DNA from 3 places in the Bacillus sp. JK62 genome. Region 1 is predicted to be linked to each of the others. Evidence: predicted binding sites of a transcription regulator. Region 1 holds the regulator's gene; each other region holds the start of a gene.
What was found. The regulator Rex, encoded in region 1, represses fermentation and respiration genes when NADH is low (regulators of the CRP and FNR family bind a similar motif). The targets are predictions, from matches to a motif close to TTGTGAAATATTTCACAA.

Region 1 (4,667 bases):
GATATTCATCCCACAGCTCGTCCAGCACGCGTTTGGACGAGGTCAGTTCAGCCTGCTCCTGATCGTAATAGCCGATTGTGACATTGGAACCGTACGTGATCGACCCGGATTCCGGACTGATTGTATTCATAATCGTTTTCAGCAAGGTTGATTTGCCGATTCCGTTCGGTCCGACGAGGGCGGCGCTTTCGCCTCTTGTAATGCCGAAGGTCAGGTTTTTCAAGAGCGGCGGCTGGCCGTCATAGCTGATGGAAACATCCTGTACGCGCAGGACGTCGTTTCCGCTCTGTTTTGTAATGTCAAAACGGAAGGCGGCGGATTTCTCATCCCCGAGCGGCTTTGCCATGACGTCCATCCGTTCAAGCTGTTTTCGTCTGCTTTGGGCTCTTTTCGTTGTAGAAGCTCTGGCCAGATTGCGGTCGACAAAATCTTGAAGCTTGGCGATTTCGTCCTGCTGTTTTTCATACAGCTTCAGGTCTTTCTCATACTGCTCAGCTTTTTGTTCTAAATAGGCGCTGTAGTTGCCGAGGTATTTTTTGCTTTCTGTCCGTGAGACCTCGTACACTTGGCTGACGACTTTATCAAGAAAGTATCTGTCGTGGGAAACGATCAGGATTGCGCCTGAATATCCCTGTAAATAATGCTCAAGCCATGTAAGCGTATCGATGTCGAGATGGTTCGTCGGTTCATCCAGAATAAGCAGATCAGGCTGGGTCAGCAGCAGTTTTCCGAGCGCAAGCCTTGTTTTCTGACCGCCGCTCAGGCTTTGCACTTTCACGGAATCGTCAAATTTTCCGAAGCCGAGGCCGTGAAGGATAGATCGGACGTCCGCTTCATATTGATAGCCGCCTTTATCCTTGAAATCCTGCTGAAGCCTGTCATAGGTTTTCATCAGCGTCTCAAGCTCCGCCGGGGCGGCCGTGGCCATCTTTTCTTCAATAGAGCGCATCTCTTTTTCCATTGCTTTCAGGAAATCAAAAACGCTCAGCAGTTCTTCTTTTATGGTAAGCTGGGATTCCAAGCCTGTGTGCTGGGCAAGATATCCCATCGTTAATTCTTTCGGTTTGATTAATTCACCCTTTTCATATGAAAGGTGACCTGCGATAATTTTAAGGAGAGTTGATTTGCCGGCTCCGTTTCTGCCTACTATGGCGATGCGATCCCGAGATCTGACTTCAAGCTTTATATTGTTTAAAATAGGATCAGCGCCAAAAGATTTGGATAGCTGATTAATTTGTAAGATCATCATATTATTTCACCTCTGTTATAATAAGTTAAGTGTAGCTTATCAACCTGCTGTCAGCAAACAATACATCAGAATTGGAACATTATAGGATAAGACATCAGGGAGAAAATAGTGTATGATCAGAAGTAAGGAGAGTTTAAATATGAATGGATTTTCTCATTTTAATGAAGAAGGCCGTGCCCGCATGGTGGATATAAGCGATAAATCTTCAACAGTCCGTACTGCCGCTGCGATATCCAGCGTACACATGAAACATGACGTGTACAGCAGAATCAAAAACCGCGAGATCGGAAAAGGAGACGTGCTGGCTGTCGCACAGGTGGCAGGAATTATGGCCGCAAAGCAGACGTCAGCGATTATCCCGATGTGCCACCCGCTTTCTTTAAGCAGCGTCGACATTTCATTCGGCTGGGAGGAAAAGGATTCCGAAGCCGTTCTTCATATACAGGCAAGCGTAAAAACGAAAGGGAGTACAGGTGTGGAAATGGAAGCGCTAACTTCCGCTTCAGTCTGCGCTTTGACCGTGTATGACATGTGCAAGGCGCTGGATAAAGGAATGGTCATCGGCCCGACCTGCCTCATGGAAAAAACAGGAGGCAAAAACGGTGATTTTAAAAGAGATGCATCTGAGTATAAAGTGGAGGACCAATCATGAACAAGGATCAATCAAAAATTCCACAGGCGACGGCAAAACGGCTGCCGCTTTATTATCGCTTTTTAAAGAATTTACACGCGTCAGGAAAGCAGCGCGTTTCATCGGCTGAACTGAGCGATGCGGTAAAAGTCGATTCGGCCACGATCCGCCGGGATTTTTCCTATTTCGGGGCGCTCGGCAAAAAAGGATACGGCTATAATGTGGATTACCTGCTGTCATTTTTCAGAAAAACACTGGATCAGGATGAAACGACGAACGTCATTTTGATCGGTGTCGGGAATTTGGGGACGGCGTTTCTTCACTATAATTTCACAAAAAATAATAACACAAAAATATCTATGGCTTTTGATGTGAATCAGAGTAAAATAGGAACTGAGGTAGGCGGTGTGCCTGTCTTTGATCTTAATGATTTAGAGCTTCACATAAAGGATGAACCCGTGGCGATTCTTACCGTTCCGGCGGTTGCCGCCCAGTCAATCACCGACCGGCTCGTGTCGCTCGGAATCAAGGGAATCCTTAACTTTACGCCGGCCCGTTTGAATGTGCCGGATCACATTCGAATTCATCATATAGATTTAGCAGTAGAGCTTCAATCATTGGTTTATTTCTTAAAGCATTATTCTGTTTTGGAAGAAATTGAATAGCGAAAGGAGGAGCTGCACATGATCGGTCCTGGAAGCCTGGCGGTTATCGGTGTGGTGGCGGTGATTATTTTCGGTCCGAAGAAGCTTCCCGAATTAGGAAAAGCGGCGGGGGACACGCTTCGTGAATTTAAGAACGCTACTAAGGGATTAGCCGGTGAAGAAGAGGAAAAAAAGAAAGAAGAACAGTAAGATAGGATGACGCGTATGAGAGTGAATCAAATGACGCTTGTGGAGCATATTGCCGAACTTCGGAAACGATTGCTGATTGTGGCGTTATCCTTTACGGTTTTCTTTATTGCCGGCTTTTTTCTGGCAAAACCTATCATTGTGTATCTTCAAAAAGCCGATGAAGTAAAAGAGCTCACCCTTAATGCTTTTAACCTGACGGATCCGCTGTTTATCTTTTTGCAGTTCGCGTTTATCATCGGCATCATTTTGACTTCGCCGATTATTCTCTATCAGATTTGGGCGTTTGTCAGTCCGGGTCTGTATGAGAAGGAGCGCAAAGTAACACTCAGCTATATTCCGATTTCGATCGTGCTGTTTGTCGGCGGTGTGTCGTTTTCTTATTATATTTTATTTCCGCTGGTCGTTGATTTTATGAAGCGGGTCTCGAATGACCTGGATGTCAACCAGGTGATCGGGATCACCGAATACTTTCATTTTCTGCTGCAGCTGACGATTCCGTTCGGGCTGCTGTTTCAGATGCCGGTGCTGATCATGTTTTTAACGAGACTCGGTGTTATCACGCCGATGTTTTTATCGAAGATCAGGAAGTACGCATATTTTGTGCTGCTCGTGATCGCCGCGATGATTGCGCCGCCTGAGCTGCTGTCTCACTTGATGATTACCATTCCGCTTTGCATTTTATACGAGATCAGTATCCTGATTTCAAAAGCGGCGTATCGGAAAAGGCAGACCGGCAGTGAATCTGACCAGGACGTATCAGCATAAAAAAAGCCATTTCTCAATGATGAGAAATGGCTTTTCTTTTATTATTTTTGATTTTTCTTCACTTTAAATGAGAAGGCGAACATTTTAAACGAGATGCTGATATTATAAGCGGCGAAAACCATCAGCAGTATGGAATAAAAAGACCACATGCTTCCCGGAGAGCTTGCGGCCAAATACGTAAAGATACAGCCGACTGCGAAATAAATCAAGCCCCAAGTCATTGGGTTCCTCATACAAACAATCCTCCAATAATTAATTGCATTTGCTCACTATGCTGTTCAATATATTTTTGGGCGGGGCCGAGCTGCATGACCACGACAATGGTATTCATCATGACATGGGCGAATATCGGCACAATAATCCGTTTCGTCTGCACATACAAGAACGCAAAGGTAAAGCCCATGGCCGTATACAGCAGCAGGTGCGTGAGGTCTTGATGCACAATGCCGAAAATGACGGAACTGATCAGTCCGGCGATAAAGAAATTCGTTTTTTCATATAATACACCGAAGATGATCTTCCGGAAAATGATTTCTTCAAGAATCGGCCCGACGATAGAAGAAACGATAATCATGAGCGGCATGGCTTTAATAATGTTAAGAATGGCTTTCGTGTTTTCGGAACCGCTGCCCACATGAAAGACATACTGCTCAATCATCCCGGCGATTCCCTGAGAAAATAAAGCGAGCCATATTCCCGCGACCGCCCAGAGAACGGACATGCCGGCGGATGCTTTCTTCCCGTTTCTTAATGTCTGTTTCGGCGCGGTTCTCAAAATCAAGAGAACGATAATCAGGCAGATAAAAAAGCTTACGACGGAATAAATCCCCTGAGCCATGGTGAGATTCGCATTCGTAGGGTGCCCGCCCGCATAGCCGAATTTGTACATTAAAGGAATGCCGATCAATGCGGAAAGCTGCATGATAACATATGTCAAAATGATATACCAATACTGTTTTCTCAAATGATATGTACTCCTTTATCCTATAAAATCAACTTATTTGTTCTTATTGTAACACAAGTGAACTTGACGTGAAAAAAGGAGAAAATCAGTGCGAGAGAGAATCATGTAAGCGTGAAAATTTTTTATTCTTATGACTTGAAATTGGAAGTGAGATTCTTTATTATAATAACTGTGTTAGCACTCTTTAGAGCTGAGTGCTAAAAT
Region 2 (4,667 bases), on a different contig from region 1:
CATTGTGCTGACAAATCAGGATTTGGCTAAGTTTTGCGCGGCGGCAAGGGAGAGCGTCAACCGCATGCTGGGAGACCTCCGCAAACAAGGGGTTATTTCGATAGACGAAACCGGAAAAATTATTTTGCACAAGCGGGACTATTTACGATGCGAGATCGAGTGTGAAAATTGTCCGCTTGAGATCTGCAATATTGACTGAAAAAACAAGGGCAGCCGATGTCCTTGTTTTTCAGCTTGTGATACATATACACATGACGGCGAAAAAGAAGCCGGCATTTACGATTTCCAGAATGCCGATCGTTTTCACCGGCCAGTCTCTTCCATGAAAAAACCAGGCCCGCAGACTGCTTGGGATAAAAGCGAGAAACGCCCAGCCTGCCCCGAGAAGGGCCGATAAAAAGGGGAGCAAGAGGTGATATCCCCACGACCAGTAAGCAAACCTTCTGTTTTTTCTCTCCCTTATGACCGATTTCACATAAAAAGAACTCCCGACAAAAAATAAAGCGGATTGCAAGAATAGAAACCAAGCCCAGCCGTCAAGGATTCCCGTTCCCAGCCAGCAGCTCGCAAGTCCGCCCGAACAAAAGAACAGAACACCCGCAATATCATTCGTAAGCGCCCGTTCGTTTTTTCGGCGGGCATAATGCGTATGTATGAGAAACAGCGGCAATAAAAAAACGCCGATCCAGACGAGCTGCGGCTTATGAAAGACAGAAATGATCAAAAAGCAGCAGGCCGGAAAACCGTAATACCATATCCACTTTTGATAGGGCTGAAGCTGTTTCTTTTTCAAAGCGAGCGAAACGGGATAAACCGTCAAGTAAAGGAACAGCCAGCCCAGAAAGAGCGGAATATGCCAGAAAACCGGGCCTCCCTTAACCATGCCGAGTAAAAATGGAATCAGCAGCATCGCCCATGCGCCGTGCTGCTTCGGAATCATCGCTTTCATCGAAACCCTCCTTTTTATTTCATTATAAGTGCAAACACTCTCCTGATAAGTGACCTTTATCATACAAGCTGTGAAATACATCACTGCCGCGCGGGCTCAATCGGGCTACACTAAAGCTATCAATAGCACAGGAGGCTTTCCTATGAATCAGTGTGACTATTTATTATTTCTGAAACAACTTCCTATGTTTAATGAAGTGCCTCTGTCCATTGTCGAAACCTTGCTGAAAAACGGGACGTTTATCCGCGGCTCATCTGACCAATCTCCATCCTTTCTTCATTCACAATCCGTTTATATTGTATTAAAAGGCAATATCCGTTTTACGGACAGCAGGCTCCCTGAAGGGTCGCAAACCGTTGCGCTGTGGGAAAAAGGCGATGTGTTTCCGATTGATGAAAAAGGCGGGCTCTCTTTATCGCCTTTTATCTCAGTCAATGCCTCACCGGATATTCTGGTACTCCATATTCCATATTCCGTATTTAAGCAAATGATGTCTTACCATCCGCGGCTGCAAATGAACTTTTTGGCGATGCTTCAGCAAAATGTCTTCTGTTCCTATCAGTTGTTTTTGAGGTATCTGCATACATCACGGGATGAAAACGCCGAACCCGGTTCTTAAACAGAACCGGTTTTTTTGATGACGCGGGCGTCCCTATATCGTTTGAAAATCCTTCCTGCTGCTCTGTGTGAACGTTTTGTGAAAAAAGCAGAGTGTGTGACATAGTTCACAAGGTGATGCGCCGTCTCTGTTTATAGTGTACATAGCATCACCTGACTCGGAAGGAGTGAACGATCATGAAGAAAAAGAAAATGAGTCCGTTGCTCAGGAGATTAAACTATTTTTCTCCTATCGAACATCATTCAAATCATCATAGCCAAACGACAAGCGAAGATCGTGATTGGGAGAATGTATACAGAAACAGATGGCAGTACGACAAAGTCGTTCGCTCCACCCACGGCGTCAACTGCACGGGTTCTTGCAGCTGGAATATTTATGTGAAAAACGGAATTGTCACGTGGGAAGGACAAAACTTGAATTATCCATCAACAGGCCCGGATATGCCTGATTTCGAACCGAGAGGCTGTCCGCGGGGGGCCAGTTTTTCATGGTACATCTACAGCCCGCTCCGTGTGAAATATCCATATGTGCGAGGTGTGCTGATCAATTTGTGGCGGGAAGCGTTGCAGGCGCATCAAAATCCGCTGGATGCCTGGAAAGCGATCGTTGAAAACCCTGAAAAAGCGAAGTCTTATAAACAGGCAAGAGGGAAAGGCGGCTTTGTCCGCGCGGAATGGCCGGAAGTGCTGAAGCTGATTTCAGCCTCTCTGCTGTATACAGTGATGAAATACGGGCCTGACCGGAATGTCGGTTTTTCTCCGATTCCCGCCATGTCCATGATCAGCCATGCATCAGGTTCGCGATTCATGTCTTTAATCGGCGGCCCAATGCTCAGTTTTTATGACTGGTATGCGGATCTTCCGCCGGCGTCCCCGCAAATTTGGGGCGACCAGACGGACGTTCCGGAAAGCAGTGATTGGTACAATTCAGGCTATATCATCACATGGGGTTCCAACGTTCCGTTAACGAGAACGCCTGACGCGCACTTTTTGGCGGAGGCCCGCTATAAAGGCGCCAAGGTGATTTCAATCAGTCCCGATTTTGCGGAGTCCTCAAAGTTCGCGGATGACTGGCTCAGTATCCGCCAAGGGACTGACGGAGCCCTGGCGATGGCGATGGGTCACGTCATTTTGCAGGAATTTTACGTGAATCAAGAGACGGAACGTTTCATTGAATACGCAAAGCAATACACGGATTTTCCATTCCTCGTCACCCTGTCAAAAGAAAATGGCGTATACACAGCGGGACGGTTTCTGCATGCGAAGGACATCGGGCGGCAGACAAAGCATGATCAATGGAAGCCTGCGGTCTGGAATGAACAAACAAACGAATTTGCTATACCGCAAGGAACAATGGGCTCCCGCTGGGACGGACAGCAAAAATGGAACCTGCATATGATCGATGAAGACACTGGGGAACCGATTGAACCCCGTCTCTCCGTGCTCGGAATAGAGGACGAAATCGGCTCGGTGCGCATTCCGTATTTTTCAAATGACGGAAACAAAGTGCTTGAGCGGGATCTTCCTATTAAAAAATTGGATCTGAATGGTGAAGAGACGTACGTCACGACCGTGTTTGACTTGATATTGGCAAACTACGGCGTGAACCGGGGCATCGGCGGACAATCAGCCGCATCTTATGATGATCCCCGTCCGTTCACACCTGCCTGGCAGGAACAGATCACGGGAATTAAAATAGAAGCCGTTATACAGATTGCCAGGGAGTTTGCTCAAAATGCGATCGATACAGACGGCAGATCGATGATTATCGTAGGGGCGGGAATCAACCACTGGTTCAACTCCGACACGATTTACCGTGCGGTGTTAAATCTTGTTTTACTCGTCGGCGCCCAAGGCGTAAACGGCGGAGGCTGGGCCCATTACGTGGGGCAGGAAAAGCTCCGTCCTGCTGAAGGGTGGCAGACGATTGCAACCGCAAAGGACTGGGAAGGCGTGCCTAAACTGCAAAACGGCACCTCATTTTTTTACTTTGCGACAGACCAGTGGCGTTATGAAGACCAGCCGATCAGTGACTTGGCTTCACCGATAGCCGCGTCATCCCGCTACAAGCATCACGCCGATTACAATGTGCTGGCAGCGCGATTAGGGTGGCTGCCGTCCTATCCGACATTCAATCAAAACGGCATTGACCTGTACAAAGAAGCTGAAAAAGCGGGGGCGGCGACACCTGAAGACGTTGGTGCGTATGTAGCCTCACAGCTTCAGGACAAAAAGCTGAAATTCGCGATTGAAGACCCGGACAATGAAGTGAATTTCCCAAGGAATCTCTTCGTCTGGCGGGCAAATCTGATCTCAAGCTCAGGAAAAGGGCATGAATATTTTCTCAAGCATCTGCTGGGGACGACGAACGGTCTGATGAATGACGACAGCGACAGCATCCGCCCTGAAGAAATCAAATGGCGGGAACAGGCGCCGGAAGGCAAGCTCGACTTGTTAATCAATCTCGACTTTCGAATGGCCGGTACGGCGCTGTATTCCGATATCGTGCTGCCGGCGGCAACATGGTATGAAAAACACGATCTCAGCAGCACGGATATGCACCCGTTCATTCATCCTTTTGCTCCGGCGATCTCGGCGCCGTGGGAATCGAGGTCAGACTGGGATATTTTTAAGGCGCTGTCAAAAGCCGTTTCCGATCTGGCGGAAGAAGTCGAGATGGAGCCGGTGAAAGAGGTAGTCGCGACGCCGCTCCTCCACGACACGATGCAGGAATTGGCCCAGCCGTTCGGAAAAATCAATGACTGGAGCAAGGGCGAATGTGAAGCCATTCCGGGAAAAACGATGCCGAACATCCATGTCGCTGAACGGGATTACAAACACATTTTTCATAAAATGACCGCGCTCGGCCCTCATACGGCTTTAAAACCGAGCGGAACAAAAGGGATGAGCTGGTCGATTGCGGATGAATATGAATCACTCAAAAAGAGACTGGGAGAAACCGATTCATACGGCGTTGCCAAAGGATGCCCGAATATAAGTGAAGCAAAGCAGGCGGCGGAAGCGATTTTAACCCTGTCGTCCACCTCAAATGGAAAGGTCGCCGTAAAAGCATGGGAATCGCTTGAAAACATCACAAACC
Region 3 (4,667 bases), on a different contig from region 1:
TGTGCTGAGGCCGGTTTTTTTCCCGAGCTCGCCTGCGGTCATCGGGCCTGCTTCATTTAAGATATCAGCTGATTTCAAATCGGTCGGAAACAGACCGAGAGATTGAGCGGCCGCCTGATGAAAAAGGATCGTCCTTGTGGCCATCTTCCGGAATAACTGTATGGCGGTTTCCTCCGTCTCGCTTCTGGTATTTCTTGTTGACAACTGACAGGCCTCCCTATAAAATCAATTTATCTTGACGATCAAGATAATTTTCGGCAAATCTAATATGATCATAGCAAATTTAATGATCAAAAGTAAGTATGGGAGGAAAAAAGCATGGAACAAACAGCCGCGAAGGACGCCTCGACAAAGTTTGTCGTCATCGGTCTTTTGCTGGGCATTTTAATGTCGGCTATGGATAATACAATCGTTGCCACTGCGATGGGAAATATCGTGGCGGACCTCGGAAGTTTCGATAAGTTCGCGTGGGTGACGGCATCATACATGGTAGCCGTTATGGCCGGTATGCCGATTTACGGAAAACTGTCCGATATGTACGGACGTAAGCGTTTCTTTTTATTCGGTCTTATTCTTTTCTTAATCGGATCTGCATTATGCGGGATCGCCCAAACAATGGATCAGCTCATTATTTACCGCGTCATTCAGGGAATCGGCGGAGGCGCGCTGATGCCGATCGCCTTCACGATCATTTTTGATTTATTTCCGCCGGAAAAACGCGGAAAAATGTCGGGCATGTTCGGTGCCGTTTTCGGCCTTTCCAGCGTTCTCGGGCCGCTTTTAGGCGCGCTCATTACCGACTCCATCAGCTGGCACTGGGTGTTTTACATCAACGTGCCGATCGGTATTTTATCATTGTTTTTCATTCTTCGTTACTATAAAGAATCCCTTGAACATAAGAAACAGAAAATCGACTGGGCCGGCGCAATCACACTGGTGGTTTCCATTGTCGGTCTGATGTTCGCTCTTGAGCTCGGCGGAAAAACGTATGATTGGAACTCCGTGCAGATCATCGGTCTGTTCGCTGTGTTCGCCGTGTTCTTTATCGCCTTTTTTATCGTGGAAAGAAAAGCGGAAGAACCGATTATCTCATTTTGGATGTTTAAAAACCGTTTATTTGCTACGGCACAGATTCTGGCGTTCCTTTACGGAGCCACGTTCGTCATTTTAGCGGTGTTTATCCCGATCTTCGTTCAGGCTGTGTACGGAAGCACCGCGACAAGCGCGGGCTTTATTTTGACGCCGATGATGATCGGTTCTGTTATCGGAAGTATGATCGGCGGAATTTTCCAGACGAAAGTGCGGTTCCGCAATTTAATGCTGATTTCCGTGGTCGCTTTCTTTATCGGAATGCTGCTGCTTTCCAATATGACACCGGATACGGCGCGTACGATGCTGACGGTATTCATGCTGATCTCAGGATTCGGCGTCGGCTTCAACTTCTCACTGCTGCCGGCTGCGTCCATGAACGATCTGGAGCCGCGTTACCGCGGAAGCGCCAACTCAACAAACTCGTTTTTGAGATCATTCGGTATGACGCTCGGTGTGACGATTTTCGGAACCATCCAGACGAATGTGTTTACCAACAAGCTCACAGATTCATTCAGCGGCATGAAAGGAGCGGGCGGCGCGATGCAGAACATCGGAAATCCGCAGGACATTTTCCAGGCCGGCACGCGCGCCCATATTCCGCCGCACATTCTGGATCGCATTATTGACGCCATGTCGCAAAGCATCACATATGTATTTACGCTTGCGCTGGCGCCGATCGTCATTGCGGCCGTTACCATTTTGTTTATGGGAAAAGCGAGAGTAAAAACCTCTCAGGAAATGGCGAAAAAAGCGAATTAAAAAAAGCAGTACATGGCGTTTGTCATGTACTGCTTTTTTGTTTACTCTGCGAAATGCGGAGCGAGAATATCTTTCAGCACGTGTGCGCTGCGGCTGAATTGAGCCTGTTCTGTTTCATTCAGCTCAAGTTCCGTCACGCCTGCGATGCCGTTTCGATTGACGACGGCCGGAACGCCGATAAAGACGTCGTTTACACCGTATTGGCCGTCCAGATATGTGCTGACGGTTAAAATGCTGTTTTCATTACGCAAAATCGCTTTTGTGATGCGGGCGAGGCTCATCGCCACTCCGTAATATGTCGCGCCTTTTTTCTCGATAATATGGTAGGCCGCGTTTTTCACATCGTCAACGATCTGATCCAGCTCGTCCTGTTTGTAAGCTGCATTTTTCTCCAGCAATTGCTGTACCGGCACTCCGCCGATATTGGCGTGACTCCATACAGGAAGCTCGGTATCGCCATGCTCGCCGATAATGTGGGCGTGTACGTTTTGCGGAGCGGCGCCGAAGTATTCACTCAGCATATAACGGAATCGCGCAGAATCCAGTGTCGTGCCGCTGCCGATGACGCGTTCTTTCGGAAGCCCGCTGAATGTCCATGTCGCATAAGTGAGAATGTCGACCGGGTTTGTGGCAACGAGGAAGATGCCGTCAAATCCGCTTGCCATTACTTCACTGACAATGTTTTTAAAAATGGCGAGGTTTTTTTCGACCAGCTCAAGTCTCGTTTCGCCCGGTTTTTGATTGGCTCCGGCACAGATGCACACGATATCGGCATCCTTGCAATCCTCATATGTGCCGTAAGACGTTTTGACCGGATGAGGCGCAAATGCCTTTCCGTGATTTAAATCCATGACATCGCCCATGGCTTTTTCTCTATTTACATCAATGATCACAAGCTCATCTGTGATCCCTTGGTTAATTAACGCAAATGCATAACTGCTTCCAACAAAACCTGCTCCGATTAATGCTACTTTGTTCACTCGTTCGTTCATCATGTATGCTCATCCTCCAGTGTTTCGTGGTGTCTGTTTTTAACTTGTGAAGTATTTCACATTTATATTGTGCAACATTTCACAAACTTTCGCAAGAGAAAAGTTTGATTTTTGGACAAAAAAAATATCGGTGATGGTTATCAGATTGTTGACAACATCCTAAAACGGAACCGTTTTAGGATGTTGTCATCTTTTCAGCGTGATTGAAGATGCGCTGTCCTTTTCCCAGAAGCAAGGGTTTGCCGGCACGCTGATGTAATGATGGCCCTATCCATTAATGCGGAAGATAACCGTTTAAACCGGAGTTGTTATACAAACCATTCTGCACATAATCAAAGCCGGGCTGGTTCTGTCCGGGCACTTGGGCGCTGCCATTGTTAAAAATCACTTTGGCATTGGCCGTATCCGCATTCGCAGGCAGCGTCAGCGTGTAAATTCCATTTGCATTCTTAGTCATTGCTTTCCCCGGCCACGATCCGGTTAATTCTATGGCCCTGCCTCCATCATGTTTGTAAATATAAGCATTTACCTGGCCCCAATGATCCGGATTTTGATAGCCAATGATGTTGGTTTGGGCCGGGTCTTTTTTGACAAACGTGTATTCTTGGGTTCTCTCTGCACCCTCGCCGTTCGTTCCGGTTAACTTGATGTTGTATGTCGTGCCGATTGGATCTCCTTTCCCGATCGTTAATCGGTCTCCATCCTTAAATGCTGTCTGCTGCCCATTATTGATTTGGTAAACGGCTTTTGCTGTTTTCGCATTTGCACGCAGGGTGACCGTCAGCTGATCATTGAAAGAATGGACTGCCCCCGTTTGGTAATTCTCAAGAAAGACCTGAGGCGCATTTCCAATATCATCGGGATAAAGAACAGCCGCGGATCTGGCATTGATCGTACCTGTCAGTTTGCCGTTCGCTACTTGAAATGAACCGGCGCCGGCCCTATTATCATACCTGCCGTCAGGCAATTTCGTTGAAGTATTGACGGTGACAGAAGACGATCCCGCATTAGCCAGCACAACGCCTTTTGAGCCGCGCTGATTCATAAATATTTGATTGTTCCCATTCGGATTCGAGAGTTCCTCAGGCTGCCCGGCCATTACATTGTGAAATTGATTGACCGCGGTGATCGCCTGATCTTTAAATAAGGCGCTCCCGCGATCTCCTATTTGACTTTTTCCGGGAAATCTTACACCATTTCCTCCGCCCTCAGGTCTGGAAAAGAAAAGAGGCGTGCTTCCTGAGCGGGAACCAATCACTGCCCAGCCTAAACGGATATCGTCATCACTCATCCATGTGGACTCTTCCTCATCATTGGCATACGTATCATGTGATTCCACCCATGTGACTAACTTGTCCGCAGACACGTCAGATGCATAATGGGAGATATTCGACACACTCAGATTACGGTTCTTTAAAGCGGATCTGATGGAATGCCCATAGTTAGAAGCCGTCACATTCATATAATTCGCATAAGCAGTATCTCTGGAAGCGCTGTCTTGCAGGATTTCTCCGTATTGGAACTCCGCCGATGTATTTGTGATATTCGGCCAAAATCGGCTGCCGTAATTCCCATCATCCGGAAGCTCTATATGCTTGGCGGCATCATAGCGGAACCCGTCCGCTCCGTCATTCAATGCTCTTTCCAAGAAACGTTTCAGATAGGCCTGCACCTCAGTATTCTGTGTATTCCAATCATACAGCCCAAGCAATGAATTTTGAGTGACGTCCCACCTGTCCGACCAATTTTTAATTTGTGTGTTTCCATGGGTCCAGTTTGGAATACGCTTAATCTCGTCAGAAATCGCGGCGTAATCGCTGGTGG

Region 2: the regulator Rex is predicted to act here: its motif matches at 1,663-1,680, upstream of ACWJJ4_RS01935 (nitrate reductase subunit alpha).
Region 3: the regulator Rex is predicted to act here: its motif matches at 2,888-2,905, upstream of ACWJJ4_RS18130 (L-lactate dehydrogenase).

Annotation. Positions count from the first base shown of each region.
Region 1 covers NZ_JBSJQA010000009.1:8,087-12,753, forward strand. The annotation lists gene ACWJJ4_RS18350 (ABC-F family ATP-binding cassette domain-containing protein) at 1-1,249, opposite strand, end outside; gene moaC (cyclic pyranopterin monophosphate synthase MoaC) at 1,389-1,901, shown strand; gene ACWJJ4_RS18360 (redox-sensing transcriptional repressor Rex) at 1,898-2,545, shown strand; gene ACWJJ4_RS18365 (twin-arginine translocase TatA/TatE family subunit) at 2,564-2,734, shown strand; gene tatC (twin-arginine translocase subunit TatC) at 2,741-3,499, shown strand; gene ACWJJ4_RS18375 (YdiK family protein) at 3,541-3,732, opposite strand; gene ACWJJ4_RS18380 (CPBP family intramembrane glutamic endopeptidase) at 3,729-4,463, opposite strand.
Region 2 covers NZ_JBSJQA010000001.1:395,048-399,714, forward strand. The annotation lists gene ACWJJ4_RS01920 (Crp/Fnr family transcriptional regulator) at 1-199, shown strand, start outside; gene ACWJJ4_RS01925 (YwiC-like family protein) at 230-949, opposite strand; gene ACWJJ4_RS01930 (cyclic nucleotide-binding domain-containing protein) at 1,092-1,568, shown strand; gene ACWJJ4_RS01935 (nitrate reductase subunit alpha) at 1,745-4,667, shown strand, end outside.
Region 3 covers NZ_JBSJQA010000008.1:98,984-103,650, reverse strand. The annotation lists gene ACWJJ4_RS18140 (MarR family transcriptional regulator) at 1-204, opposite strand, end outside; gene ACWJJ4_RS18135 (MDR family MFS transporter) at 319-1,851, shown strand; gene ACWJJ4_RS18130 (L-lactate dehydrogenase) at 1,893-2,846, opposite strand; gene amyE (alpha-amylase) at 3,118-4,667, opposite strand, start outside.